DNA from 2 places in the Streptomyces sp. NBC_00461 genome. Region 1 is predicted to be linked to the other one. Evidence: riboswitches for the same ligand, from Rfam matches in the RefSeq annotation. Region 1 holds a riboswitch; the other holds the start of a gene.

Region 1 (14,539 bases):
GTCACCGGGAAGCGGTCGGTGAGCACCGGCCAGACGGCCTGCTCGCTGCGGAAGGAGTAGCCGAAGCACGGCGCGGAGCAGTGGGTGATGTCGCCGCCGGCCGCGTAGGTGCGGCCCACGAAGATGCCCTTGAAGAAGTGCCAGACCTGGATGAAGATCGGGTCGCTCAGACCCAGCTTCGTCCGCACGGCTTCGACCGCCGCAGGGTCGGCCTGCTTGCCCACGAAGCTCGTGGCGATGTCCACGCCCGCCCACTTGGGGACGAGGAAGAAGATGCTGAAGACCACCAGGATGATGACCACGAGCATCACTGCGGCGGCGAACAGCCGCCTGAGGAGGTAAGCGAGCACAGCTTACGGCCCGCTGCGGACCGCGGGCCTCCGGAGGTTGTCCGGTGGCCCGCGGTCACGCCGCGCCGGCCTTCACCTGCCTTTCGTGCCGTACGGCGGGTGTGCCGGGTTTACTTCGTGGACTTCAGGCCGAGGTTGACGAAGTCGTAGTAACCGCTGTACGCGTTCGTCGTGTACACGTTGGCCAGGTTCGAGCCGCGGAAGTTGAGCAGCCGCTCGAAGGTGAAGGGCAGGTAGTACGCGCCCTCGCTGACCTTGTGGTTGATCTCCGTGGCGATCTCGGTCTTCTTCGCGTCGTCCGTCGCCTTCGTGGCGTTGTACTGGTCGAAGAGGCCGTCGATCGTCTTGTCCTTGATCATGGCGAAGTTGTTGTTACCGCTCTGGAGGATGTACTTGCTGCTCCACAGCGGGATGCCGTAACCCTGGACGCTCGGGAAGTCGGGACCCCAGCCCATGATGATGATGCCGAGCTTCTTCTTCTCGACGTTGGCCGGGGCACCGATGATGCCGGCGCTCTGCGAGCCGTCGTACTGGTAGATGTCGGCCTGGATGCCGACCTTCTTCAGCGCCGCCTGCAGGGACGTGGCCGTGGCCACCTCCTGCTGCTTGTTGTTGCGGACCGCGATGGTGGTCTTGAAGCCGTTCGGCTTACCGCAGGCCTTCAGCGCCTGCTTGGCCAGGGCGTCGTTGCCGTTCTTGTTCTCACCGGCGATCTTGTACGGGTCGTACTTCTGGCCCTCGGAACCCGGGACCGACGGCGGGAGCATGTTGGTGCCGATGAGGCCACCGGCGACGGGGCCGCCACGCGCGGTCTGCAGGGAGACGTGGTCGGCGGCGTAGATGACGGCCTTGCGGCACTCGACGTTGTCGAACGGCTTGACCGTCTGCGGGAAGACCGCGTAGCGGATGAAGCCGGACACCGGGTTGTCCAGGTTGGCCTTGTGCTGCTTCAGGGCGATGGTGCGGCCCTGCGGGCCAAGACCCGTCTGGCTGGCGTCGATGTCGTAGTCGCCGTTGATCAGACGCTGGTCGGAGTCGCTCTGGTTGGACGAGATGGTGAGCGAGATCTTGTCCGGGTAGGCCTTGCGGATCGGGTCCGAGGAGGCCTTCCAGCTGGTGTTGCGGACCAGGATCAGCGACTTGCCCGGGCTGTACGACTGGAACTTGTACGGGCCGGAGGAGAACGGCTTCAGACCGTACTTGGACTTGGTGTCCATGTCCTGGCGGACCGGCGAGGCCGAGGTCATGGCCAGGACCTGCTTGAAGTCGGAGTTCGCCGACGGCAGGTGGAAGACGATCGTCTTGGCGTCGGGCGTGTCGATCGCCTTCAGGCCGAGCTTGTCCTTGGACGTGTCCTTGTACGGACCCTTGTAGGTCTTGTTGGGGTCGAGCATCTGCTGCAGGTAGACCGGACCGCCGGACAGGACGTCCTGGGCCCAGGAGCGCTCGATGCCGTACTTGATGTCCTGGGACGTGATCGCCTTGCCGTCCTCCCACGTGATTCCGTCACGTAGGTGGAAGGTGTACGTCTTGCCGTCGGCCGAGACCTGGCCCTCGTCCGTGGCGAGGTCCGGCGTGACCTCGGCGCCCTTGGCGCCCGGCTCGGTCTTGTAGGTGAGCAGCTGGCGGCTGTAGTAGCGCGAGAAGTCCCACATGAAGCCGTAGTAACCGCGTGTGGTGTCCCACGAGTCGGCGTCCTGGGTGGTGACGAACTTCAGCTCGCCGCCCTTCTTGACCTGCGACGCCTGGGCGACCTTGTTGTTCGCCGCGTCGAAGCCGGCTGCACCGTTCTTCGAACCGCCGTCGTCGTTGCCGCCGCCGCACGCCGCCATGGTCAGCATGCCGGCGACCGCGGCGGCAGCGGCCAAAGCCTGCTTACGCCGCCCTGAGGTGCGTTGGGTAGTCACGATCTCGGATCCTCCGGATTTGATGAGAGACCCCGTGGAGGTGCTCACGGGACGCTTGGGGTACGGCAGTTCAGCGCGAACCCTTCGGGTCGAGCGCGTCCCGCACGCCGTCGCCGAAGAGGTTGAAGGCCAGAACGGTGATGAAGATCGCCACGCCGGGCACCACCATGAACATGGGGTCCGAGTCGTAGTAATCGATCGCGGTCGAGAGCATCTGCCCCCACGAGGACGTGGGCGGCTTGACGCCGACGCCCAGGAAGCTGAGTGCCGCCTCGGTCAGGATGTTGGTGGGGATCATCATCGTCGTGTACACGATGATGGGGGCGACGAGGTTGGGCAGCAGTTCCTTGAACAGGATGTAGAAGCGCCCGCCGCCCAGCGATCGGGCGGCCTCGACGTACTCGCGCTCACGCAGCGAGAGCGTCTGGCCGCGAACCACGCGTCCGATGTAGGGCCAGCCGAAGAATCCGATGACCAGGATCATCACGAACACGCGCACGCTGGATCCGGTCAGACCGAGCATCTCGTTCGGCATGACGGAGACCAGGGCGATGATGAAGAGCAGCTGCGGGAAGGCGAGCAGACCGTCCATGACGCGGCTGATGACCGAGTCGACCCAGCCGCCGAAGAAACCGGCCAGGACGCCCAGGAACGTGCCGAGCACGACGGCGACGATCGCGGACAGGAAGCCGACCAGCAGCGAGATCCGGGCACCGTAGAGGACACGGGCGAAGATGTCGCGGCCGTTGACCGGCTCGACCCCCAGCAGGTGATCGGCGCTGATGCCGCCCAGGGACCCCTTGGGCGTACCGAAGAGCGGGTCGATCAGGCTCTCGTGGTAGGCGTCGGGGTCCTGTCCGATCAGGTCCGTGAGCAGTGGAGCGAGCAGGGCGATCACGATGAGGGCGAGCACGACGATGCCGCCCGCGAGGGCGAGCTTGTCCCGCTTGAGGCGCTCCCAGGCGATCCGGCCCAGGGAACGCCCCTGAACTGCCTTTTCACCGGCAGTGGCGACCGCCGCTTCTTCGGCCGCGCTCGGGGCCGCTTCCGCGGTCGGCTCGTGCAATGGTGCCGTCATCTGGCAGGGACCCCTCTCAACCGGCGGTAGCCGGCCCGCACTTGCCGCTGTAGCGGCGTGATCAGTCCGTAATACACGGGGGCGAACCCCCCTGGAGCGGGAGTCTTCAACGCTTTGGCGATCTGTTGCCAGACTTGGCGGGGAAAGGATGCGTAAACGTGATGCAGGCTGGTGTGTTCCGTTATCCGGACAGCGGGTAACAGCGGTCGGACGGGGTTCATTGCGGACATCCTGGACATGGAGGGATCTTCTGGCGCTATCTACGCGCGAAGATCAGGCCAGCCCGGTACGGACCAAGCCTGCCGTCTCAGTATCCGCCGTGCACCGGGGGGTAGCCGTACCCGGACACCGGCGCCTGGGCCGGGGCCTGCGCCGGGGCCGCCGCGTGGGCCTCGCGGTCGTAGAAGGGGCGGGCGCTCGCGCGCATCCACAGGGCGACCGGGTCGTACTCGTCGGACATCGCCACCGTCGACACCGGCAGTCCGTCCGGGACGGCGCCGATGGACTGCTGCATCATGGCCCGCACCGAGTCCACCGCGGGCGGGCTCGTGTCGTACACGTCCAGGCCGATGGCGAGATACGGCGCCCCGAGGGCCGGCTGCACCCAGGCCCGGCGCAGCGAGCGGACGGACGGGGTGCGGTGGGCGTTCTGCGCGAGCAGGGCGTAGAACTGCGGGATCTCGATCGCGGGATCCGACAGGCGCAGCGGACCGGCGGCCTGGCGCTCCAGGCCGGTGGCGATACGGCGCAGGTCGAGCCAGGGGATGCCCAGGCCGCCGCCCGGGGCGTGCGGGTTGAGCCAGAGGCCGAAGTGGTCGGGGTACAGGGTCCGGGCCACGTCCAGGCCGTCGACCACCTCGTACGACCTGTTCCAGCCGCTGGCCGAGAGCTCCTGGGCGGAGGTGACGCACGGGGCGTAGCCGTAGCCCTCGACCTCCATGTTTCCGTACTGGGCGTCCGGGGAGCCCGCCTGGCCGTGCCACAGGAGCATCCAGATCTGGCCGGCGCCGGGGGCGGCCAGTGCGCGGAGGAGTGCCTCGTAGGCGTCGTAGCGCCCCGGCGTCACCTGGCGCAGCATGTGCTCGACCGTCCCGGTCGTGGTGCCGCTGGCGCTCACGTGTACCGCCCCTTCTGGAAGTTGCCCCACTTCTGCCAACAGCTTAAGCGCCCGGGGGCTCCGGACTTGTTGTGCCTTCGCCCCTTGCGGCGCTCACAGGTGATCGCCCGTATAGAACGGGCGCACCTGCTCTCGCATCCAGTTCGCCACCGGGTCGTCCGTCACGTCCAGGAGGACCAGGTTGACCGGCCACGGGGTGGGAACCGCGGTCGCCGCCCGCTCCAGGGCGGCCAGGGGAAGCGCCCGCAGGTCGCCCTCCCGCAGGGAGAGTTCGACGCCCACGAACATCACCGGGTCGGCCGTCTCGACGACGGCGAGGCAGCGGCGGGCCGTGACGACCACGCCCGTCTGCGCGAACTCGGCGCAGGCCGCGGCCAGGAAGTCGACCGGGTCGTCCTGCCAGTCCGGTTCGAAGAGCTTGACGCGGGCTCCGGAGGCCAGGCCGTCCAGCGGGGTGCGGCCCGCCCGGCACAGCTCGGCGACCGCGGCCGGCGGGAGGGGGACGCCGACCACTCCGTCCGGGTTGATCGCGAGGCCCACCTGCGGGGGCAGCCCGCGGGCGAACTCGACGGCCGGGGCGATCGTGTACGACATGTGGGAGCCGACGACCTGGCGGAACTGCTCCTCGGAGCTGAAGACGGGGACATAGCCCTGGCCCTCGATCTCCAGCGTCGGCAGGTCGAGGGGGCCGCTGTGCGGGCCACCGCCGCCGGGCAACGGGACCCAGAGGAAACTGCGTCCGAGCACCTCGATGATCCGGCCACCCGCCGAGGGCATGCCGAGGGAGGCCGACAGCACCTCCTCCAGTTCGTTGCCTGGCCATCCGCCGTGCGGATGGGGGTGTGCCTGTACGGGAAAGTCCGCGGGAAGATCCGCTGGGAAGTCCATCTGTGTCCGACCGCCTGCTGAGAACCACTGCCTGCTGAGAACCACTGGTGTGCCCGGAAAGGCTAACGGGTGGGACGGACAAAGGGGTCAGCCCGTGAAGCCGATCCTGCGCAGTACGTCCGCCGCGTCCCGGTCCAGCAGCACCGCCGAGCCGACACCCTCGGGCAGATCGCCCCGCTCCACCGCGCGGATCAGCCGGCCCGCCGCCGTGCGGTGCCGCAGGAACGCGTAGCGGGAGACGCCGCGGCCGCGCTCGCGCTGGCCCCGAAGCGCCGCGCCGGGGGTGACGTCGAGCAGCACCAGATGCAGGAGGCCGCCGCGGCGCCGTGCCTCGCGGGCCAGCCAGCCACGCACCCAGGCCTGCGTGCCGCAGTCGTGCACGACGACGCCCTCGCCGCCGCGCAGGGCGCGGTGCAGCCCGGCGTAGTGGGCGAGCCGGACCAGGGGGCGGTAGACCGCGTACGGCAGGTAGCGGGAGGCGCGGGCGTCCCAGCGGTCGCGGGCGTCCTGGGAGTCGATACGGACGCCGCGCACCGCGCGCTCCATCAGCGTGGACTTGCCGCTGCCGGGCAGGCCGGTGATCACCACCAGGTCGCGGGGGCCGAAGAGCAGGGCGTGCGGGCTACGGCCCGAGCGCTCGCGCAGATCGCGGACCACGGGTTCCGGCCGGACCGCGCACGCCTCCTGGGCCGGGGCCGCGGGCTGCTCGGGCAGCGCGACGGCCGAGCTCGTGGCGTACGCCGTGGTCCTGTCCACCGTGATCGTCCTCCCCTGGGGCCGGGTACGGAGTCCCCTGCCCTTCAAGTGTAAAGAGAAGGTAATGCGCGGTGTCTGGTGTTTTCGTGATCGCCTTGCCACAAGCCAGTTACAAAGAGGTGCCAGGTCCGGCCTGCCGCCCGCGGACCCGCCGTGCGATGATGTGCGCGCCAACTGCATACCGGCCGTTTGAATCCGCGCGGGAGAGTCCCCAGCAGCACTGTCTGCCGGGGCGCCGAAGGAGCAAGTCCCTCCCTTGAATCTCTCAGGCCCCGTTACCGCGCGGGCGAGGCACATCTGAAAAGCGGGCCGCCGTTTCCCGGTGGTCCCACCCACGGTGCAAGCCATGCCGCGCGCGGTCATGGCGAACCTCTCAGGTTCCGATGACAGATGGGGAGGAATGCCCTCGCCTGTCCCGCTATGCCCTGGGAGACGACCGTCCGATGAGCAGTACCCACATCCGTCGTACCGCGCTCGACGCCCTGCATCGTTCCCTCGGTGCGACGATGACCGACTTCGCCGGCTGGGACATGCCCCTGCGCTACGGCTCCGAGCGCGACGAGCATCTCGCCGTACGGACGAAGGCCGGACTCTTCGACCTCTCCCACATGGGCGAGATCGCCGTGACCGGCCCGCAGGCCGCCCAGCTCCTGAACTTCGCCCTGGTCGGCAACATCGCCTCCGTCGGCGTCGGCCGCGCCCGCTACACCATGATCTGCCGGGCCGACGGCGGCATCCTCGACGACCTGATCGTCTACCGGCTCGGCGAGAGCGAGTACCTGGTCGTCGCGAACGCCTCCAACGCCCAGGTGGTGCTGGACGCGCTCGTCGAGCGGGCCGCCGGCTTCGACGCCGAGGTGCGCGACGACCGTGACGCGTACGCGCTGATCGCCGTGCAGGGCCCCGAGGCCGCGGGCATCCTCTCGTCCCTCACCGACGCCGACCTCGACGCCCTGAAGTACTACGCCGGCCTGCCCGGCACCGTCGCCGGTGTCCCGGCCCTCGTCGCGCGCACCGGCTACACCGGCGAGGACGGCTTCGAGCTGTTCGTCGCCCCCGGTGACGCGGAGAAGCTGTGGCAGGCGCTGACCGAGGCCGGCGCGCCCGTCGGCCTCGTCCCCTGCGGACTGTCCTGCCGGGACACCCTGCGCCTGGAGGCGGGCATGCCGCTGTACGGGCATGAGCTGTCCACCTCGCTCACGCCCTTCGACGCCGGGCTCGGACGGGTGGTGAAGTTCGAGAAGGAGGGCGACTTCGTGGGCCGCGAGGCCCTGCAAGAGGCCGCCGCACGCGCCGAGTCGAACCCGCCGCGCGTCCTGGTCGGCCTGGTCGCCGAGGGCCGCCGGGTCCCACGCGCCGGGTACCCGGTCGTGGCCGGCGGTGAGGTGATCGGCGAGGTCACCTCCGGTGCGCCCTCCCCCACGCTGGGCAAACCGATCGCGATGGCGTACGTCGACGCGGCGCACGCGGCCCCGGGCGCACCCGGGGTGGGCGTGGACATCCGGGGCGCTCACGAACCGTACGAGGTCGTGCCGCTGCCGTTCTACAAGCGCCGGAAGTAGAGACTGGGCGGTGGGCGGCCCGTCCACGGACGTGACCGCGCGCATATCTTTCCTGCTCACACGCGTATCCAGCAGTCACCCATTCATCAGCACTCCCTCGCGTACAGGAGAATTCAGGCCATGAGCAACCCCCAGCAGCTGCGCTACAGCAAGGAGCACGAGTGGCTGTCGGCCGCCGAGGACGGCGTCTCGACGGTCGGCATCACGGAGTTCGCGGCCAACGCGCTCGGCGATGTCGTCTACGCCCAGCTTCCCGAGGTGGGCTCCGCCGTGACCGCGGGCGAGACCTGCGGCGAGCTGGAGTCGACCAAGTCGGTCAGCGACCTGTACTCCCCCGTCACCGGTGAGATCACCGAGATCAACGAGGACGTGGTGAACGACCCGTCCCTGGTGAACTCGGCCCCCTTCGAGGGCGGTTGGCTCTTCAAGGTCCGCCTCACGGACGAGCCGGGCGACCTGCTCTCCGCCGACGAGTACACCGCCCAGAACGCCGGCTGAGGGGCCGTAGACGCATGTCCGCATTGAACACGCACCTGCACGAGCTCGACCCGGAGATCGCCGCCGCGGTCGACGCCGAGCTGCACCGGCAGCAGTCCACCCTTGAGATGATCGCCTCGGAGAACTTCGCCCCGGTCGCGGTCATGGAGGCGCAGGGCTCGGTCCTCACCAACAAGTACGCCGAGGGCTACCCCGGCCGCCGCTACTACGGCGGCTGCGAGCACGTCGACGTCGCCGAGCAGATCGCCATCGACCGGGTCAAGGAGCTGTTCGGCGCCGAGTACGCCAACGTCCAGCCCCACTCCGGCGCCTCCGCCAACCAGGCCGCCCTGTTCGCGCTGGCCCAGCCCGGCGACACCATCCTCGGCCTGGACCTGGCGCACGGCGGGCATCTGACCCACGGGATGCGGCTGAACTTCTCCGGCAAGCAGTTCAACGTCGTCGCCTACCACGTCGACGACGCCGGTCTCGTCGACATGGCGGAGCTGGAGCGGCTGGCCAAGGAGCACCGCCCGAAGGTGATCATCGCCGGGTGGTCGGCGTATCCGCGGCAGCTGGACTTCGCGGAGTTCCGCAGGATCGCCGACGAGGTCGAGGCGTACCTGTGGGTCGACATGGCGCACTTCGCGGGCCTGGTGGCCGCGGGGCTGCACCCGAACCCCGTCGACTACGCGGACGTGGTCACCTCCACCACCCACAAGACGCTGGGCGGTCCGCGCGGCGGGATCATCCTCGCGAAGAAGGAGTTCGCGAAGAAGCTGAACTCCTCCGTCTTCCCGGGCTTCCAGGGCGGTCCCCTGGAGCACGTGATCGCGGCGAAGGCGGTCTCCTTCAAGGTCGCCGCCGGCGAGGAGTTCAAGGAGCGCCAGCGGCGTACGGTGGAGGGTGCGCGCATCCTCGCCGAGCGTCTGACGGCCGACGACGCCCGGGAGGCCGGGGTCAACGTGCTCTCCGGCGGCACCGACGTCCACCTCATCCTCGTCGACCTGCGCGAGTCCGAACTGGACGGGCAGCAGGCCGAGGACCGTCTCCACGAGGTCGGCATCACGGTCAACCGCAACGCCGTCCCGAACGACCCGCGCCCGCCGATGGTGACGTCGGGGCTGCGGGTGGGCACGCCCGCCCTCGCCACCCGCGGCTTCACGGCCGAGGACTTCGCCGAGGTCGCGGACGTGATCGCCGAGACGCTCAAGGCGGCTTCTCCCTTCGGGGAGGCCGACGTGGAATCGCTGAAGGCCCGGGTCAAGGCCCTTGCCGACAAGCACCCGCTGTACCCCGGCCTGACCAAGTAGTTCCCGGCGGGGGTGCCTGTCCGGGCACCCCCGCCACCCCAGAGTGAGGAGTCCCCGTGGCCATCTCGGTCTTCGACCTGTTCTCGATCGGCATCGGCCCGTCCAGCTCCCACACGGTCGGCCCGATGCGCGCGGCCCGCATGTTCGCCCGCCGGCTGCGCAACGAGGAGGTGCTGGACTCCGTCGCGTCGGTACGGGCGGAGCTGTACGGCTCGCTCGGCGCGACCGGCCACGGCCACGGAACGCCCAAGGCGGTGCTGCTCGGCCTGGAGGGCGCCTCGCCGCGGACGGTGGACGTGGAGGGTGCCGACGACCGGGTGGAGCGGATCAAGCAGGCGGGCCGGATCCGGCTGCTGGGCGAGCACGAGATCCCGTTCTCCTTCGACGACGACCTGAAGCTGCACCGTCGCAAGACCCTCCAGTACCACGCGAACGGCATGACGCTGTGGGCACACGACGCGGCCGGTACGGAGTTGCTGTCGAAGACGTACTACTCGGTGGGCGGCGGCTTCGTCGTCGACGAGGACGCGGTCGGCGCGGACCGCATCAAGCTGGACGACACCGTGCTGAAGTACCCCTTCCGCACCGGCGACGAACTGCTGCGCCTGACCAAGGAGACGGGTCTGTCGATCTCCGCCCTGATGCTGGAGAACGAGCGGGCCTGGCGCACCGAGGGGGAGATCCGCACCGGGCTGCTGGAGATCTGGCGGGTCATGCAGGCGTGCGTGGCGCGCGGCATGTCCCGCGAGGGCATCCTCCCCGGCGGTCTGAAGGTACGCCGCCGGGCCGCCATGTCGGCCCGCCAACTCCGCGCCGAGGGCGACGCGTTGGCGCACGCGATGGAGTGGATCACGCTCTACGCGATGGCGGTGAACGAGGAGAACGCCGCGGGCGGCCGCGTGGTCACCGCCCCGACCAACGGTGCCGCGGGCATCATCCCGGCGGTCCTGCACTACTACATCAACTTCGTACCCGGTGCGGACGAGGACGGCGTGGTCCGCTTCCTCCTCGCCGCCGGCGCGATCGGCATGCTCTTCAAGGAGAACGCGTCCATCTCCGGCGCCGAGGTCGGCTGTCAGGGCGAGGTCGGCTCCGCCTGCTCGATGGCGGCGGGCGCGCTCGCGGAGGTGCTCGGCGGATCTCCCGAACAGGTCGAGAACGCGGCCGAGATCGGCATGGAGCACAACCTCGGCCTGACCTGCGACCCGGTCGGCGGACTGGTCCAGATCCCGTGCATCGAACGCAACGGCATGGCCGCGGCGAAGGCGGTCACGGCCGCCCGGATGGCGATGCGCGGCGACGGCTCGCACATGGTGTCCCTGGACAAGGTCATCAAGACGATGAAGGACACGGGCGCGGACATGAGCGTCAAGTACAAGGAGACGGCGCGGGGCGGGCTGGCCGTCAACATCATCGAGTGCTGACGAAGCAGCCCTGACCAGCGCGTTCACGTCTTCCAGCGCTGTCGGGGCCTTCCCTGCCCACACGGCGGAAAGTCCCCGGGATGTCCCGGCGACAGGCGTGAAAGTCCCCGGGACATCCCTCGGGACGGGCGTCTGCCGGCCCGGGGGTTGTGGCGCCCTCGGCCACCGTTCCGGTCCGCCCTGACCGCCAGCCGCCGCCTGGCGCCGACGGCAAGGCCCCGCCGCAACCGGCTACCCACGCGATCGCACCTGTCCGGCCTCACGGCCACACGCCACCAGCATCACGGTCTGGGCCACCGAGGACCTGAACCCTGTGCCGACCCTGTGCCGCTCTTGGTCGGAGGCGCCGAAGACCCCGCTCGTCCGCCCGGCGGAAACCACACTGCGTTGACGTCGGCGGACCCGCCCCGCCGACGTTGCCGCCGTACCTGCCAAGGCCCCGCCGACCCTCAGAAGTTGACGTTTCCACTCCCTTTCCACATCCGGAAGGGATCACCCGTGCCAAGGTGGGAGACACATCAACCCCTGTCCCCCCACCGGTCATTCAGGGAGGCCCTCCATGCTGCGCGGTATCGACGTAAGCGCGTTCCAGTCCTCCTCGTACGACACGGACGGTCTCTCCTTCGTCTTCATCAAGGCGACGGAGGGCCGTTCGTACGTCAACCCGAGGCTCACCGCCCAGACGAAGCGGGGTCGTGACGCCGGTCTCGTCGTCGGCTTCTACCACTTCCTGTGGCCGGGCAACCTCCAGGCCCAGGCGGAGTACTTCGTCAGACACGCCCCCGAGAAGGCGGGCGACATCCTCGCCGTCGACTGGGAGCGCAACAGCGCCGGCACGCACGCGAGCAACGCGGAGAAGGACCTGTTCATCCGCAAGGTGAAGGAGCTGCGGCCGAACAACCAGGTGATCCTCTATGCGAACCAGGACTTCTGGCTGAACGTCGACACCACGTCGTACGCCGGTGACGGCCTCTGGATCGCCGACTACGTCACGGCCGGCAAGCCCCGCATCAAGGCCAAGTGGCGCTTCCACCAGTACACCAGCGAGCCGCACGACAAGGACGTCGCGGACTTCGCCGACAAGGCCGCGCTGAAGGAGTGGGCCGACAACGCCTGACGGCACCACCTGACGGCTACCCTCGGCCGAGGGGGTGGGGCCCGTGGAGGAGTTCACTGCTGCCCGGCTGCAACGGGACGGTGTCGTCAAGGTGTTGGCGGAGCTGTATCCCGGGGTCGCCGAGACGCGGCTGCTGGTGGAGCCGCTCGGCGGCGATCTGGCGCGGGTGCCTGACCAGGCGGTGCCGCTCGTGCGCTGGTACGCCCTCTGCCGGCTGACGGAGCACGGCGCGTTCCCTTTCACCCTGGAGGGGCTGTTGAGGGCTGCTCTCGCCGAGTACCCGGGTGCACGTGCGCTCAGGGAGCTCCTCGACGACCGGCTTTCCGGGCTGCCCGATCCGGCCCGGGTGCTCTTCCTGATGTCGGGGCCCCGGACCGAGCAACGGCTGGCGCTGGGCGTGGAGTTCGACGGTGTTCAGGACGCGGTCCGGGTGCCGGGGTCCCGCCGTATCGACCTGCGGGTGCGGGCGGCGGCGCGCAATGACGACGTGGTGTCGGCGCTGGACGACGGCCGCCCGGACGTCGTGCACTTCGCCGGGCACGGCTCGGCCGACGGTTTCCTGCTGATGGAGGCGCCCGACGGTGCGACGGCACCGGTGCGCACGGACTGGCTCGCGCAGGCGCTGACCGCGATCGGCGGCGTGCACTGCCTGGTCCTGGCCGGCTGTCATCTCGGCGGAGATCTGCGGGACTTCACGTCGTGCGCCGACTTCTCCATCGGCTCTCGGCACCCCCTGCTGGACGAGGACGCGGCCTCGTTCAGCCGCGGTTTCTACGAGGGCCTGCGGCGCGGCCGCGATGTGCCGGCGGCCTTCGCGCTCGGGGCGGCGCAGGTCACCATGACGGCCGGCGACGCACGAGGGCTCGTGCTGGCGCGGCGGGCGGCCGTATAAGTCCCGACCTGCGGCGCAGCAGTCGTCGTACGGTGGGGGCAAGACGGAAGAGGGGAGCTCCTCACGATGGGTGGGGCAGTCAGTGCGGTCAGCAGCAACGGCGGGTACTCGTTCACCAAGCCGAACCGGCAGAGCATCACTTTGCTCGCAGGGCTCGGGGTGGAGGGGGACGTGCACGCCGGTACGACGGTGAAACACCGGTCCCGGGTGGCGAGGGACCCCTCGCAGCCGAATCTTCGGCAGGTGCACCTCATACACGAGGAGCTGTTCGAGGAGGTCCGGGAGGCCGGGTTCGAGGTGCTGGCCGGGCAGCTCGGGGAGAACGTCACCACGCGCGGGATCGATCTCCTCGCCCTGCCCGCCGGAACGCTGCTGCGGCTGGGGACGGAGGCCGTCGTCGAGGTCACGGGGCTGCGCAACCCCTGTCTGCAGATCGACAAGTTCCAGCACGGGCTGCTGAAGCGGGTCGTCGGGCGGGACAGCGACGGCACGCTCCAGCTCAAGGCCGGGATCATGAGCGTCGTCGTCAGCGGCGGGACGGTGCGGCCCGGGGATCCGGTGAAGGTCGAACTGCCGGACGGACCGCACCGGCCACTGGAGATCGTCTGAGCGACACGGCCGCAACGGCCACACGCTCACACAGCCGCACAGCCGCACAGCCGCACAGTCACACAGGCATGCGACTGGATGGCCGTGTGGCTGTGCGGCCCACGGCCGTTGCGGCCCTTTTGCGCCCCTTTTGCGGCCCTTACGCGCGGAAGTCCGCCGGGCGCTCCTGCGGCGCCTCCGCGAGGGCCTTGGTGACCCCGTCGACACCCTCGCGCAGCCCGTACACCGGTGTGCCGGGCTGCTGCCGCCAGGAGTCCTCCAGGCCGCCGGCGTCTACGGTGTCGAAGCCGAGATCGTCGATCAGGGCCCGTACCGTTCGCTTCGCCACCTCGTCGTCGCCCGCGACCGGGAGCGCCATGCGGTCGGGGTCGCCGGCCGGGCGCGGGCGTTCCAGGATGTCCTGGGCATAGGTGCCGTTGAACGCCTTGATCACGGTGTGGCCGATGCGGTCCGCCGTCCAGGCGCTCTCTGTGAGGCCCTCGTCCTCGATCGCCGCGATCCTGCCGTCGCGCTGCTGCGGGTAGTAGTTGCCGGTGTCGATCACCACGACGTTCTCCGCGGCGCCGTCGAGGACGCCCTTCGGCAGGTTCGGGATCGCCTTGACGGGGATCGTGATCACCACGACCTCCGCACCGCGCGCCGCCTCCTCCACCCGTACCGCCCTCGCGCCGGTCTCCTCGGCCAGCGCGGTGAGCGTCTCGGGCCCGCGGGAGTTGGCGACGGAGACGTCGTGTCCGAGGGCGGTGAGCCGCCTGGTGAGGTTGCCGCCGATGTTGCCCGCGCCGATGATGCCGATCTTCATGACAGGCCCTTCCAAGGTCGATGCACACGCATGCGTCTGGGCGGCGTCAACCCCGGGGGCTCCCTGACTATTCCGCGGGCCGCTGCGAACGGGTGACCGCGCCCGGCCGTACGACGATCCCGCTCAGATCCGTACGACGATCTTGCCCGTGTGCCGGTTGGACTCCATCAGGCGATGGGCGTCCCGGATGCGGTCGAGGCCGTCGAGGACCTCGCCCACGACCGGGCGGAAGCCGCCGTCGGCGAGT
Region 2 (14,539 bases), 5.2 Mb from region 1:
CCCAAGGGCCAGAGCTTTTTTGCGTTGGGGTAAGGTCAGGGAGCATCGTTGGCTCGTTTTCCCACAGGAGGCTCCCGGGTGGAGGTCCAGGAGACCCGCGTCCAGACAGACCGGGTCCTCACCATCCCCAACATCCTCAGCATGGCTCGTCTCGCCGGCGTGCCGGTCTTCCTGTGGCTGGTTCTCAGGCCTGAGTTCGGAGGCCCCAAGAGTGACGGGTGGGCGCTGCTGGTGCTGGCTCTGAGCGGAGTCAGCGATTACCTCGACGGCAAGCTCGCGCGGCGTTGGAACCAGATCAGCAGCCTCGGCCGGCTCCTCGACCCGGCAGCCGACCGGCTCTACATTCTCTCCACGTTGGTGGGCCTCACCTGGCGCGAGATTCTGCCGATCTGGTTGACCGCTCTACTTCTGGCGCGTGAGCTGGTCCTCTTGGTGATGGTGGGCATCCTCAGGCGGCACGGCTATCCGCCGCCGCAGGTGAACTTCCTGGGGAAGGCAGCCACGTTCAACCTGATGTACGCCTTCCCGTTGCTCCTGCTCAGTGACGGCACCGGATGGATCTCGTCACTCGCTGCTATTTTCGGATGGGCGTTCGCAGGATGGGGTACAACGCTCTACTGGTGGGCAGGAGTCCTCTACGTGGTACAAGTCCGCCGCCTGGTCCGTGCGGACGCCATGGCCGATTGAACTCGCCGATTCCTGCGGCCGTAGCGGCTCGATGGCCCTCGGCGGAAAAGTGCGGGACAATCTGGATGGGTGAAGTCGGCTAGACCGTCGTCTCTTTGAGGAGGACGCTTCCGACATGAAGGCCGTCGTGATGGCCGGAGGCGAAGGCACACGCCTTCGCCCCATGACCTCAAGCATGCCCAAGCCGCTCCTGCCCGTGGCCAACCGCCCGATCATGGAGCATGTGCTACGGCTGCTCAAAAGGCATGGGCTGAACGAGACCGTCGTAACTGTCCAGTTCCTGGCCTCATTGGTCAAGAACTATTTCGGTGATGGCGAAGAGCTCGGAATGGAGCTTTCCTATGCCAACGAGGAGAAGCCACTCGGTACCGCAGGGAGCGTCAAGAACGCGGAAGAGGCGTTGAAGGACGATGCTTTCCTCGTCATCTCCGGTGATGCCCTGACCGACTTCGACCTCACCGAGCTGATCAACTTCCACAAGGAAAAGGGTGCGCTCGTCACTGTGTGTCTGACGCGCGTGCCCAATCCGCTGGAGTTCGGTATCACGATCGTCGACGAAGAAGGCAAGGTCGAGCGCTTCCTCGAGAAGCCGACCTGGGGCCAGGTTTTCTCCGACACCGTGAACACGGGCATCTATGTCATGGAGCCCGAGGTCTTCGACTATGTCGAGCCCGATGTGCCCGTCGACTGGTCCGGGGATGTCTTCCCGCAGTTGATGAAGGAGGGCAAGCCGATCTATGGCTATGTCGCCGAGGGCTACTGGGAGGACGTCGGCACCCACGAGAGCTATGTGAAGGCGCAGGCCGATGTCCTGGAGGGCAAGGTCGACGTCGAGATCGACGGTTTCGAGATCTCCCCGGGTGTGTGGGTGGCGGAAGGCGCCGAGGTACATCCCGATGCCGTTCTCCGCGGACCCCTCTACATCGGTGACTACGCCAAGGTCGAGGCCGGCGCCGAAATTCGCGAGCACTCGGTTGTGGGCTCGAACGTCGTCGTGAAGAGCGGCGCTTTCCTGCACAAATCCGTGGTGCACGACAACGTCTACGTGGGGCAGCACTGCAATCTGCGTGGGTGTGTCGTCGGAAGGAACACCGACATCATGCGTGCCGCGCGGATCGAGGACGGCGCGGTCATCGGCGACGAGTGCCTCATCGGTGAAGAATCGATCGTTCAGGGCAATGTGCGGGTCTACCCGTTCAAGACCATCGAGGCCGGCGCCTTCGTGAACACCTCGGTGATCTGGGAGTCCAGGGGGCAGGCGCATCTCTTCGGTGCTCGTGGCGTCTCCGGCATCCTGAACGTCGAGATCACGCCAGAGCTCGCGGTGCGGCTCGCCGGCGCCTACGCGACGACCCTGAAGAAGGGCTCCACTGTCACCACGGCTCGCGACCACTCCCGTGGCGCGCGTGCCCTGAAGCGGGCGGTCATCTCCGCTCTGCAGGCCAGCGCGATCGACGTGCGCGACCTGGAGAACGTACCGCTGCCCGTCGCCCGGCAGCAGACCGCGCGGGGCAGTGCCGGCGGGATCATGATCAGGACCACGCCCGGGGTGCCGGACTCCGTGGACATCATGTTCTTCGACGGGAACGGCGCCGATCTGTCCCAGGGCAGCCAGCGAAAGCTGGACCGGGTGTTCGCACGGCAGGAGTACCGCAGGGCGTTCCCCGGTGAGATCGGGGATCTGCACTTCCCCGCCAGCGTCTTCGACTCGTACACAGGGTCGCTGCTGCGCAATGTCGACACGACCGGGATCAAGGAGTCCGGACTGAAGGTCGTCGTCGACGCGTCGAACGGCAGTGCCGGTCTCGTCCTGCCCAGCCTGCTCGGCAAGCTCGGCGTGGACTCGCTGACGATCAACCCGGGGCTCGATGAGTCGCGGCCGACCGAGACCGCAGATGTCCGGCGGTCCGGGCTGGTGCGGCTCGGTGAGATCGTGGCGTCCTCGCGGGCCGCCTTCGGGGTGCGGTTCGACCCGGTCGGCGAGCGGCTGTCGCTGGTCGACGAGAAGGGGCGGATCGTCGAGGACGACCGTGCGTTGCTCGTCATGCTCGACCTGGTGGCCGCCGAGCGGCGCAGCGGGCGAGTGGCGCTGCCGGTGACCACGACGAGGATCGCCGAGCAGGTGGCGGCCTACCACGGGACGCAGGTGGAGTGGACGACGACCTCGCCCGACGACCTGACACGGGTCGGCGGTGACGACTCGACCATCTTCGGCGGTGACGGCAGGGCCGGCTTCATCATCCCGGAATTCAGCAGTGTCTTCGACGGTACGGCTGCCTTCGTACGGCTGATCGGGCTGGTGGCGCGGACGCAGCTCACCCTGAGCCAGATCGACGCGCGGATTCCGCGTGCGCACGTCCTGAAACGCGATCTGGCGACCCCCTGGGCCGTCAAGGGGCTTGTGATGCGGCGGGTCGTCGAAGCGGCCGGAGACCGCTTCGTGGACACCACCGACGGCGTGCGGGTCGTGGAGACCGACGGGCGCTGGGTGATGGTGCTGCCGGACCCAGCCGAGGCGGTCACCCACCTGTGGGCGGAAGGGCCGGACGACGCCTCCGCACAGGCTCTGCTCGACGAGTGGTCGGCGGTCGTGGACAGCGCAGGGCGCTGAAAGACGCAGCACGCGCGCGTGCCGGACAGGTGTCCCCAACGGGGCCTGTCCGGCACGCGGGTGGGGCCATTCGGAGGTAGTGGGCGCGACGTGCGACGATGTGCTGCATGCCGCAGCAGCCCCCCGTTCGGAGCACACCCACGCGATCATCGCGCCCGGACGCCTCCATGTCGCTGCTCACCAACGTCATGGACCACAGCCTCGACGACGGCTACGCCGAGGCGGCCGCCCGGAAGAAGGCTGAGGGCGCGGGCGGCATGCCGAAGACCCTCCAGGCCAGGCTCGGCCTGGCCGCCGGGCTGGTGCTCGCGGCTCTCGTCGTGACCGTCGGAGCGGCACAGGCGCGCGTGGCGGCTCCCGTCGTCGCCAAGGAGCGGGAGGAGCTGATCGACCGCATCGACCGCGAGACCGCGGCGGCGGACAAGCTGGAAGGCTCCGTGGACAAACTGCGCGACGACGTGAGTGCGCGGCAGCGGGAGGCACTGAAGCACAGCGGTGGCGGAGACAAGAGCGAGCTGGTGGGCATTCTGTCCGGTGCGGTGCAAGTGCACGGCCCCGGCGTGAAGCTCGTCGTGAACGACGCCAAGGAAGCCACCAGCGGCGGAAACGGCGACCCGCGCGAGACCTCGGACTTCTCCGACACCGGTCGGGTGCGCGACCGCGACATGCAGCGCGTGGTCAACGGGCTGTGGGAGTCGGGGGCCGAGGCCGTCTCCATCAACGGCCAGCGGCTGACGGCGCTGTCGGCGATCAGGGCCGCGGGAGACGCGATACTGGTCGACAACAAGCCACTGGTTCCGCCTTACACGGTGCTCGCCGTGGGGAACGGCAAACAGCTGAGCACCAGGTTCCAGAACAGTGCCGACGGGCTGTATCTGCATGCCCTGCAGGAGAACTACGGCATCCGGACCAGCATCTCCGTGGAGAGCGACCTCCGGTTGCCCGCAGCACCGAGTGTGATCGTACGTACTGCACAGCCGAGCACCGAGAAAACTGAGAAGGGCACATCGTGATCGCCGTACTGGGCCTCGTCGTGGGAGTCGTGGCCGGACTGTTGGTCCGGCCTGAGGTTCCGGCGGTCGTCGAGCCTTATCTGCCGATCGCCGTCGTCGCGGCGCTCGACGCCGTCTTCGGTGGTCTGCGGGCCATGCTCGACGGGATTTTCGACGACAAGGTCTTCGTGGTGTCGTTCCTGTCCAACGTGGTCGTGGCCGCGCTGATCGTGTTCCTGGGGGACAAGTTGGGCGTGGGCGCCCAGTTGTCCACCGGTGTCGTCGTGGTGCTCGGTATCCGTATCTTTTCGAACGCCGCGGCGATCCGACGACACGTCTTCCGGGCGTGAGGCCGATGAGCGACCAGGAAGAGACGCCGGAGAACAGGCTGCGCAAGGAACTCCCGAAGGAGGTCCCCGCCACTGCTCCCGACGCCGCGGCAGTCCCCGAGGAGAACCTCACGGAAAGCCCCGAGGAGAACCTCCCGGAGAACCCCGAGAAGGGGCAGCCCGCTCTGACCGGGCGGCAGCGGCTGGTGAAGGGGTTGTGGCCGCCGCGCCTCACCCGTGCCCAACTCATCGTCGCCGTCCTGCTGTTCGGCCTCGGTTTCGGTCTGGCCGTCCAGGTGGCCTCGAACAGCAACAGTGACAGTGCCCTGCGCGGCGCGCGTCAGGAAGATCTCGTTCGCATCCTGGATGAACTCGACGACCGTACTCAGCGTCTTGAGGACGAGAAGCAGGGACTGGAGAAGCAGCGCGACGAGCTGGAGAACAGCTCCGACCAGGCCGAGGAGGCCCGCAAGCAGACCGTCGAGAAGGAGAAGCAACTCGGCATTCTGGCGGGCACGGTGGCCGCGCAGGGTCCCGGCATCACGATGACGATCGAGGACACGAAGGGGACGGTCCAGGCGGACATGCTGCTCGACGCGATCCAGGAGCTGCGCGCGGCCGGTGCCGAGGCGATCCAGGTGAACGGCGTGCGCGTCGTGGCCGGCACGTATCTCACCGACTCCGGCAAGAGCGTGAGCGTCGACGGGAACAAGATCAACGCGCCCTATCGTTTCAAGGTCATCGGCAAGCCGGAGGACCTGGAGCCGGCGCTCAACATCCCTGGGGGCGTGGTGCAGACTCTGGAGAAGGAGCAGGCCACCGTGACCGTCGAGCGGTCGACCAAGATCGTCGTGGACGCCTTGCGAGCGGCGAAGCGGCCTGACTACGCTCGGTCGTCCTCCTAGTGAACCGGCGGTGCATGGGCGGCGTCCGGCAGGGGCATGAGGTTGCGGGGGGTCGGCGCACCGAATGGGTGGTGCGTGGTGGAAACTGTCTGGTGGATACGGACGTTGTGAGGATGTCCGGGTCGGCCGGTGTATGCAATCAGGGTTCGTCCTGCCCCACGGGCGGGTCTGTTTCGGTCAAGGGGAATCGCCCGTGAAGTTGTTTGCGAAGTTGTTCGGCAGGAACGCGCGAGAGGACAGCGCCAATGCGACCGCGCGTCATCGCGCGCAACCAGACGCCGAGGGCCAGCGCCCGCTGTTCCGGGACCAGATTCCTGGCCCGGGCGGCGACATTTCCGGAGGTCAGGGCGCGCCGTCTGTTGACCCTGCGCAGTCCGGCGGCATAGGTTTCGGGCAACCGTCAACCTCAAGTACGGGTGGAGGGTTTTCCCCTATGTCGGCCCTGGTGTGTACGAGGTGCGGTAACCGCAACGCGGAGAACAGCCGCTTCTGTTCCAACTGCGGTGCGCCGCTGCGGGCAGGGGCGACTCCCGAGCGGCCGTCCGAGACGACGTCCACGATCTCCATTTCCGGTATCGAGGCCTACGACGCCGAGGTCACCGGACAGACGCAGATGCCGGCGCTCTCTCCCGAGGCGCAGGCGGCCGTCGACGCGCTGCCCGTGGGCTCCGCGCTTCTGGTCGTGCGCCGCGGACCGAACTCGGGCAGCCGCTTCCTGCTGGACGGCGACCTGACCACGGCCGGGCGTCATCCGCAGAGCGACATCTTCCTGGACGACGTGACGGTCTCGCGCCGTCACGTGGAGTTCCGCCGCGGTGCGGACGGCGCGTTCACGGTGGCCGACGTGGGCAGCCTGAACGGCACGTACGTCAACCGCGAGCGGATCGACCAGGTCGGTCTGAACAACGGCGACGAGGTCCAGATCGGCAAGTACCGACTGGTCTTCTACGCGAGCCAGCGGGGCTACTGACCCCTCCCTCAGGGAATGCCCATGCTTAGAACACCGAGCGGCGGTGCCGGGCACGGTACCGCCGCCACGGACACTGGTCTGATGAGCATCGGCACGGTGCTGAACGTGCTTCGAGACGAGTTTCCCGAAGTCACCATCTCCAAGATCCGTTTCCTGGAGTCGGAGGGGCTCATCGAGCCGCAGCGCACCCCCTCGGGGTATCGCAAGTTCAGCGCGGACGACGTCGAGCGCCTCGGCCACGTCCTGAGAATGCAGCGGGACCACTATCTGCCCCTCAAGGTGATCCGCGAGCACCTGGACGCCGTGGAGCGCGGTGAAGCCGTACCCCTGCCCGCCGTGGGGCGTCAGCGGGACGGGGAGGCCCTGCTGGAGCCGTCCGAGGGGCCCACGGCGGCCCGGATCGGGCGGTCCGAGCTGCTCGCGGCCGCCGGGATCGGCGAGCAGGAGCTCGAGGAGTGGGAGTCGTACGGACTCGTCGCACCGCTGCCGGACGGGGCGTACGACGCGGAGACGGTGACCGTGGCGTCGCTCGTCGTGGAGCTGGGGCGGTTCGGGATCGAACCGCGGCACCTGAGGGCCATGAAGGCGGCCGCCGACCGTGAGGCAGGTCTTGTGGACCAGGTGGTGGCTCCGTTGAAGCGCCACCGCAATCCGCAGACGAGGGCGCATGCCCAGGCGCGTACGAAGGAGCTGGCGGCGCTCACGGTGAAGCTGCACGCTGCGCTCGTACAGACCGCGCTGGGCGTGCGACTGCCGTGATTCCGGCGCGTGCGCGAAGGCCGGATCGTCCCCCCGTTCTCTGCCCGACTACCCAAACATCCCGGGCACGTCCTAGGGTTGCTGTGTGAACGAGCTCGATGTCGTAGGTGTCCGGGTCGAAATGCCCTCCAACCAACCGATCGTGCTCCTGCGTGAAGTGGGAGGCGACCGCTACCTCCCCATCTGGATCGGACCGGGGGAGGCGACGGCGATCGCGTTCGCCCAGCAGGGCATGGCCCCCGCCCGCCCGCTGACCCACGACCTGTTCAAGGACGTGCTGGAGGCCGTCGGTCAGGAGCTCACCGAAGTACGCATCACGGATCTGCGTGAGGGCGTCTTCTACGCGGAGCTGGTCTTCGCCAGCGGGGTCGAGGTCAGTGCCCGTCCGTCCGACGCCATAGCGCTGGCCCTGCGCACCGGAACGCCGATCTACGGCAGCGACGGCGTGCTGGACGACGCGGGCATCGCGATCCCGGACGAGCAGGAGGACGAGGTGGAGAAGTTCCGCGAGTTCCTCGACCAGATCTCGCCGGAGGACTTCGGGACCAGCAGCCAGTGAGGGCGCCTCACATGCCGGCAAGTGCCGGTGGCGAGTGAGTGCGTCCTGCGGCCCCCTCCGAGCGCATTCGGCTAGCCTTTCCCCGCGGTTGGGTGCGGGAAACCACTCCTAGGGTGATTATCACTCGGCGTGCCGAGTGTGGCGGTCGTTGACGCACCACTGGTGGCTGCCTACCGTCGAGGGGGCAGGTCAAGGACGGAGGTCGGCGTGAGAAGCAGCGGCGACGGTACGGCTGGGGGTGCCTCGGGACGCAGTCTCGGGGACAGTGGCCCGTACCCGCTTCATGGCAGCGCGGCCGATCACGCTCCGCAGCGACCGGCGGGTGTGCCGAGCAGCGGAGGGGCGACGTCCATGGCGTTGGAGCAGATCGGCTACCGCGGCCCGACGGCCTGCGCGGCCGCCGGCATCACCTACCGCCAACTGGACTACTGGGCCCGCACCGGCCTCGTCGAACCCAGTGTGCGGCCCGCGAGCGGGTCGGGGACGCAGCGGCTGTACAGCTTCCGCGACGTCGTCGTCCTGAAGATCGTCAAGAGGTTCCTTGACACCGGTGTGTCGCTGCAGAACATCCGCACGGCGGTACAGCACCTGCGTGAGCGCGGCTTCCGGGACCTGGAGCGCATGACGCTGATGAGCGACGGTGCCACGGTCTACGAGTGCACCTCGCCCGACGAGGTGCACGCGCTGCTCCAGGGCGGCCAGGGCATCTTCGGGATCGCCGTCGGTGTGGTGTGGCGGGACGTCGAGAGCGCCCTGTCGCAACTGCACGGCGAGCGGATCGACACCGGCGAGACCCTGATCGGGCACAATCCGGCGGACGAGCTGGCGCGGCGGCGCAACCGGGCGGTCTGAGCGATTGTCCCGAGGTGCCGTGAGGCGCTCGGGCGGTCGTACGACGGCATTGTCAGTGGCGTAGGGCAGCATCGGACATGTGAGAAACGCGCCCACGATCCTGCATCTCGACATGGATGCCTTCTACGCCTCGGCGGAGCAGGCATCCAAGCCGAGTCTGCGTGGGAAGGCCGTGATCGTGGGCGGACTCGGGCCGCGCGGGGTGGTCGCGACGGCTTCGTACGAGGCGAGGGTGTTCGGGGTGCGGTCGGCGATGCCGATGGCCCAGGCACGGCGGCTGGCGCCGAACGCCGCGTATCTGGTGCCGCGCTTCGGGTTCTACCGGTCGATCAGCGAGCAGGTCATGGCGTTGTTGCACTCGCTGTCGCCGCTCGTGGAGCCGCTGAGCCTGGACGAGGCCTTCGTGGACCTGGAGGCCGGGGAGGTGGCCTGGGACGCGGCGTCGGCGCGGCTGGTGGGTGAGAAGCTGCGGGCGGACATACGGGCCGGTACGGCACTGACCGGGTCCGTGGGCCTCGCCGCGTCCAAGATGATCGCGAAGATCGCCTCCGAGGAGGCGAAGCCGGACGGGCTGGTGCTGATCGAGCCGGGGACCGAGCGGGCGCTGCTCGGGCCGATGTCGGTGCGGACGCTGCCGGGGGTAGGGCCTGCGACCGGGGACCATCTGCGGCGGGCCGGGATCACCACGGTCGACGAGATCGCCGAGGCGGGCGAGGACGAGCTGGTCCGGCTGCTGGGCAAGGCCCACGGGCACGCGCTGCACGCCATGGCGCTGGCGCACGACGACCGGCCCGTGGTCGCGGAGCGGGAGACCAAGTCGGTGTCGGTCGAGGACACCTACGACGTGGACATCCACGACCGGCTGAGGGTGGGCCTTGAGGTGCAGCGGCTGGCCGAGCGATGCGTGCGGCGGCTGCGCGGGGCGGGGCTTTCGGGGCGGACCATCGTGCTCAAGGTGCGCCGCTACGACTTCTCGACGCTGACGCGTTCCGAGACGTTGCGGGGGCCCACCGACGATCCGGGGGTGGTGCGGGAGGCGGCCGCCCGGCTGCTGGACATGGTGGACACCACGGGTGGCGTACGACTGCTCGGTGTCGGGGTCAGCGGGCTCGCCGACTACACGCAGGAGGATCTGTTCGCGCAGGCCGCGGGGGAGCGGACGGAGGTGACGGTGGAGGAGACGGCGGACGAACCCGCACCGGAGCAGGAGGCACCCGCCGAGCGGCGCTGGCCCGCGGGGCACGATGTGCGGCATGCCGAGTTCGGGCACGGGTGGGTGCAGGGCAGCGGCCTCGGGCGGGTCACCGTGCGGTTCGAGACGCCCGACTCGGAGCCCGGGCGGGTGCGGACGTTCCGGACCGACGACCCCGAGCTGGAGATGGCGGATCCGCTGCCGTTGGTGGCGGGTGGATCCGCGGCTTCCGTGGACGGGGTTCCGTGTTGACGTGCACCTCAGGCGTCGGCGTCCTCCGTGCCGGCGATCCTGCCGAAGGACCGGTCCGGGACCGAGGGAGGAGAGGCGATGTCGAGACCGTAGTGGTGGTAGAGCTGAAGTTCCTGTTCGGGGGAGAGATGGCGGCCGACCCCGAAGTCGGGGGCGTCCTTGATGAGGGAGCGGTCGAAGGGGACGTGGAGGGTGCCCTCGACCAGTTCGCTGGGCTTCAGGGGGACGAAGGCGTCCCGGGAGAACAGGCCGGTGCGTATGGCCGCCCACTCCGGCACGCCCGTCGCGTCGTCGAGATAGACCTCGTCGATGGTGCCGAGCTTGGTGCCGCTGCGGTCGAACGCCTTGCGGCCGATCAGGTTGCGCGGATCGATGTCGGTCTGCACGGGCCCTCCACTTGGTCGCAACTCATTCGTAAGCACTACAAAAGAGCACATCGGGGCAGGCGGCCACTCGAAGGACCGGGTGGTGCGCTCGCTGGTAGGCTGACAGCGGCTGCTGACCCCGTGCGGGAGAGTCCTCCGGACGCCACCGGAGGCGCCGAAGGAGCAAATCCTCCCCGGAATCTCTCAGGCTCACGTACCGCGCGGACGAGGTCACTCTGGAAAGCAGGGCGGGTGTCGACGGCTTCCGCTCTCACCGACGGTGAAAGCCGGACATCCTCGGATGGTCCGGTGAAGCTCTCAGGTCGAGATGACAGAGGGGGAGGCCGATCGGGTACCCGCGCCGTGGTACCCCTCGAAGGTCGTGGCAGACCAGGAGGCCTCCGCAAATGACCGCCCATCGCATTCCGCTCTCCGAGCTCGAGAAGGGGATCCCCTTCGAGCAGCGTCACATCGGCCCCGATCATGAGGCTCGGGCCAAGATGCTCGCGCATGTCGGCTACGGCTCCCTGGACGAGCTCACGGCCGCCGCGGTGCCGGATGTGATCAAGAACGCCGATGCCCTGGATCTGCCGGGCGCGCGTACCGAGGCCGAGGTGCTGGCCGAGCTGCGTTCGCTGGCCGATCGCAACCAGGTTCTCGATTCCATGATCGGGCTCGGGTACTACGGGACCTTCACCCCGCCCGTGATCCTGCGCAACGTGATGGAGAATCCCGCCTGGTACACGGCCTACACGCCCTACCAGCCGGAGATCTCGCAGGGGCGCCTGGAGGCCCTGCTGAACTTCCAGACGATGGTCGCCGACCTCACCGGGCTGCCGACCTCCGGTGCCTCGCTGCTCGACGAGGGCACGGCCGCCGCCGAGGCGATGGCGTTGTCCCGGCGCATGGGCAGGAACAAGAAGGGCCTGTTCCTTATCGACGCGGACGTGCTGCCGCAGACCGTCGCCGTGATCGAGACCCGCGCCGAGCCGACGGGCGTGGAGGTCGTGGTCGCGGACCTCAGCGAGGGCATTCCGGCGGAGATCGCCGGGCGTGAGATCAACGGCGTGCTCGTCCAGTACCCGGGTGCCTCCGGTGTCGTACGCGACATCAAGGCGTTGATCGACCAGGCGCACGAGCTCGGCGCGCTCGTCACCGTCGCCGCCGACCTGCTCGCGCTGACGCTGCTGAAGTCGCCCGGTGAGCTGGGTGCGGACATCGCCGTCGGTACGACGCAGCGGTTCGGTGTGCCGATGGGCTTCGGCGGGCCGCACGCCGGCTACATGGCCGTACACGAGAAGTTCGCGCGCAGCCTGCCCGGGCGGCTCGTGGGGGTGTCCGTGGACGCCGACGGGAACAAGGCCTACCGGCTGGCGCTGCAGACCCGCGAGCAGCACATCCGTCGCGAGAAGGCGACCAGCAACATCTGCACCGCCCAGGTACTGCTCGCCGTCATGGCCGGTATGTACGCCGTGTACCACGGGCCCGACGGGCTGAGGGGCATCGCGCAGCGCACCCACCGGTACGCCACGATCCTCGCCGCGGGGCTCACCGCCGGCGGCGTCGAGGTCGTGCACGGCTCGTACTTCGACACGCTCACCGCGCGCGTGCCGGGCCGCGCCGCCGAGGTGGTGGCCACCGCACGTGAGAACGGCGTCAACCTCCACTTCGTCGACGCCGACCAGGTGTCGATCGCCTGTGACGAGACCACCTTGCGGGCCCAACTGGGCGCCGTGTGGGCCGCGTTCGGGGTCGAGGGCGACATCGAGGCGCTGGACGAGGCCGCCGGGGAAGCGATCCCGCAGGCCCTGCTGCGCAGCGACGCATTCCTCACCCACCCCGTCTTCCACCAGCACCGCTCCGAGACCGCGATGCTGCGCTACCTGCGCCGGCTCGCCGACCGCGACTACGCGCTCGACCGCGGCATGATCCCGCTGGGCTCCTGCACCATGAAGCTCAACGCGACCACGGAGATGGAGCCGGTCACCTGGCCCGAGTTCGGGCAGCTGCACCCGTTCGCGCCCGCCGAGCAGGCGCAGGGGTATCTCACGCTCATCCGTGAGCTGGAGGAGCGGCTCGCCGAGGTCACCGGGTACGACAAGGTGTCGCTGCAGCCCAACGCCGGTTCGCAGGGCGAGCTGGCCGGGCTGCTCGCCGTCCGCGGATACCACCGGGCCAACGGCGACGAGCAGCGGACCGTGTGTCTGATCCCGTCCTCCGCACACGGCACGAACGCCGCCAGCGCCGTCATGGCCGGCATGAAGGTCGTCGTCGTGAAGACCGCCGAGGACGGCGAGATCGACGTCGAGGACCTGCGGGCGAAGATCGAGCAGTACCGCGACGAGCTGTCCGTGCTGATGATCACGTACCCCTCCACGCACGGTGTGTTCGAGGAGCATGTCGCCGACATCTGCGCGCAGGTGCACGAGGCCGGCGGGCAGGTGTACGTCGACGGGGCCAACCTCAACGCCCTGGTGGGGCTTGCCAAGCCGGGGCACTTCGGCGGTGACGTCTCGCACCTCAACCTGCACAAGACCTTCTGCATCCCGCACGGCGGCGGCGGTCCCGGGGTCGGTCCGGTCGGTGTGCGCGCGCACCTGGCGCCGTATCTGCCGAACCACCCGATGCAGCCGGCGGCCGGTCCCGAGACGGGTGTCGGGCCGATATCGGCGGCTCCGTGGGGTTCCGCGGGGATCCTGCCGATCTCGTGGGCGTACGTCCGGCTGATGGGCGGCGAGGGCCTGAAGCGTGCCACGCAGGTGGCGGTCCTCAGCGCCAACTACATCGCCAAGCGGCTCGAACCGCACTACCCCGTGCTCTACAACGGCCCCGGCGGCCTGGTCGCGCACGAGTGCATCATCGACCTGCGACCGCTGACCAGGGCGACCGGTGTGAGCGTCGACGACGTCGCCAAGCGGCTGATCGACTACGGGTTCCACGCGCCGACGATGTCGTTCCCGGTGGCCGGCACGTTGATGATCGAGCCGACCGAGTCCGAGGACCTGATCGAGCTGGACCGGTTCTGCGACACGATGATCGCCATCCGTGCGGAGATCGAGAAGGTCGGCGCGGGCGAGTGGCCGGCCGAGGACAACCCGCTCCGGGGTGCGCCGCACACGGCCGCCGCGCTCGGTGGGGAGTGGGAGCACGCGTACACGCGTGAGGAGGCTGTCTTCCCGGCCGGGGTGTCGGTCGCCGACAAGTACTGGCCGCCGGTGCGTCGGATCGACCAGGCCTTCGGTGACCGCAACCTGGTCTGCTCGTGCCCGCCGCTGGACGCGTACGAGGACTGAGCCGGAAACGAGGGGCCCCGCTTCGGCGGGGCCTCTTCGCGTTATGCCGTAGCGAGCGAGATCTCGGTCGACTTGATCAGGGCGACGACCGTTGTGCCGGAAGCCAGACCGAGGTCCTGGGCGGCGTCCCTCGTGATCGCGGAGGTGAGTTCGCCGCCCTCGACGGCCACCTTGACGGAGGCCATCGCACCGCCGGAGGTGACCGCGGTGACCGTGCCGGGCAGCTGGTTGCGGATGGACAGGCCCTTGACCGGGCCGGTGGCGAGGGAGACCTCTGTCGACTTCACCAGGGCGCGGACCGCGGAGCCCGGGGCGAGCGCCAGGTCGTTCACGGCTTCAAGGGTGATCGCCGCGGTGAGGTCCTGGCCGCCGGCGAGGCGGATGCCGACGGTGGCCATCGCCTCGCCGGGGGTGATGGCGGTGACGGTGCCGGGGAGTTGGTTTCGGATGCTCAGGGTCATGGCATCACGGTAGGGCTTTGAGGGCCTTATGCAGGGTATGCGTGGGTCTGTACGGCCTTGACCGTCGCCCAGACCGTTGCGCCCGGGCGCAGGTCGAGTTCGGCCGCGGCGACCGTGGTGAGGTCGGCGGCCAGCGGGAGTTCGCCGGTGAGGTCCGCGCGGATCTGGTCGCCGTGCGTCTCCAGGCCGGCCACCTCGCAGCGCCAGTGGTTGCGGGCGCTGGAGCCGGTGGGCGGGTCCCGGAACAGGGTGACGGCGCTCGGTGGGAACGCCACGAAGACCGGGCCGGACAGGACCTCGGTGGTGGTGATG

Evidence for each region. A riboswitch is a leader RNA that binds a small molecule or an ion and turns the genes downstream of it on or off. The one in region 1 is predicted to bind glycine.
Region 2: it holds a riboswitch for glycine, as region 1 does, so the genes downstream of both, gcvP (aminomethyl-transferring glycine dehydrogenase) here and gcvT (glycine cleavage system aminomethyltransferase GcvT) in region 1, are expected to answer to the same signal.

The regions. Positions count from the first base shown of each region.
Region 1 covers NZ_CP107902.1:6,830,996-6,845,534, reverse strand. Annotated here, with positions in the region: gene OG870_RS32035 (ABC transporter permease) at 1-350, opposite strand, end outside; gene OG870_RS32030 (ABC transporter substrate-binding protein) at 461-2,257, opposite strand; gene OG870_RS32025 (ABC transporter permease) at 2,328-3,335, opposite strand; gene OG870_RS32020 (enhanced serine sensitivity protein SseB C-terminal domain-containing protein) at 3,643-4,452, opposite strand; gene OG870_RS32015 (enhanced serine sensitivity protein SseB) at 4,546-5,340, opposite strand; gene OG870_RS32010 (AAA family ATPase) at 5,428-6,102, opposite strand; glycine riboswitch at 6,287-6,387, shown strand; glycine riboswitch at 6,388-6,496, shown strand; gene gcvT (glycine cleavage system aminomethyltransferase GcvT) at 6,540-7,658, shown strand; gene gcvH (glycine cleavage system protein GcvH) at 7,779-8,156, shown strand; gene glyA (serine hydroxymethyltransferase) at 8,171-9,448, shown strand; gene OG870_RS31990 (L-serine ammonia-lyase) at 9,505-10,872, shown strand; gene OG870_RS31985 (GH25 family lysozyme) at 11,432-11,989, shown strand; gene OG870_RS31980 (CHAT domain-containing protein) at 12,033-12,881, shown strand; gene OG870_RS31975 (MOSC domain-containing protein) at 12,948-13,490, shown strand; gene OG870_RS31970 (NADPH-dependent F420 reductase) at 13,630-14,307, opposite strand; gene OG870_RS31965 (zinc-dependent alcohol dehydrogenase family protein) at 14,416-14,539, opposite strand, start outside.
Region 2 covers NZ_CP107902.1:1,623,214-1,637,752, reverse strand. Annotated here, with positions in the region: gene OG870_RS08010 (CDP-alcohol phosphatidyltransferase family protein) at 79-687, shown strand; gene OG870_RS08005 (mannose-1-phosphate guanyltransferase) at 803-3,298, shown strand; gene OG870_RS08000 (DUF881 domain-containing protein) at 3,406-4,311, shown strand; gene OG870_RS07995 (small basic family protein) at 4,308-4,640, shown strand; gene OG870_RS07990 (DUF881 domain-containing protein) at 4,646-5,524, shown strand; gene OG870_RS07985 (FHA domain-containing protein) at 5,589-6,494, shown strand; gene ftsR (transcriptional regulator FtsR) at 6,516-7,253, shown strand; gene OG870_RS07975 (bifunctional nuclease family protein) at 7,339-7,812, shown strand; gene OG870_RS07970 (MerR family transcriptional regulator) at 8,020-8,664, shown strand; gene OG870_RS07965 (DNA polymerase IV) at 8,744-10,108, shown strand; gene OG870_RS07960 (PRC-barrel domain-containing protein) at 10,117-10,494, opposite strand; glycine riboswitch at 10,608-10,703, shown strand; gene gcvP (aminomethyl-transferring glycine dehydrogenase) at 10,881-13,766, shown strand; gene OG870_RS07950 (TOBE domain-containing protein) at 13,808-14,227, opposite strand; gene OG870_RS07945 (ABC transporter ATP-binding protein) at 14,254-14,539, opposite strand, start outside.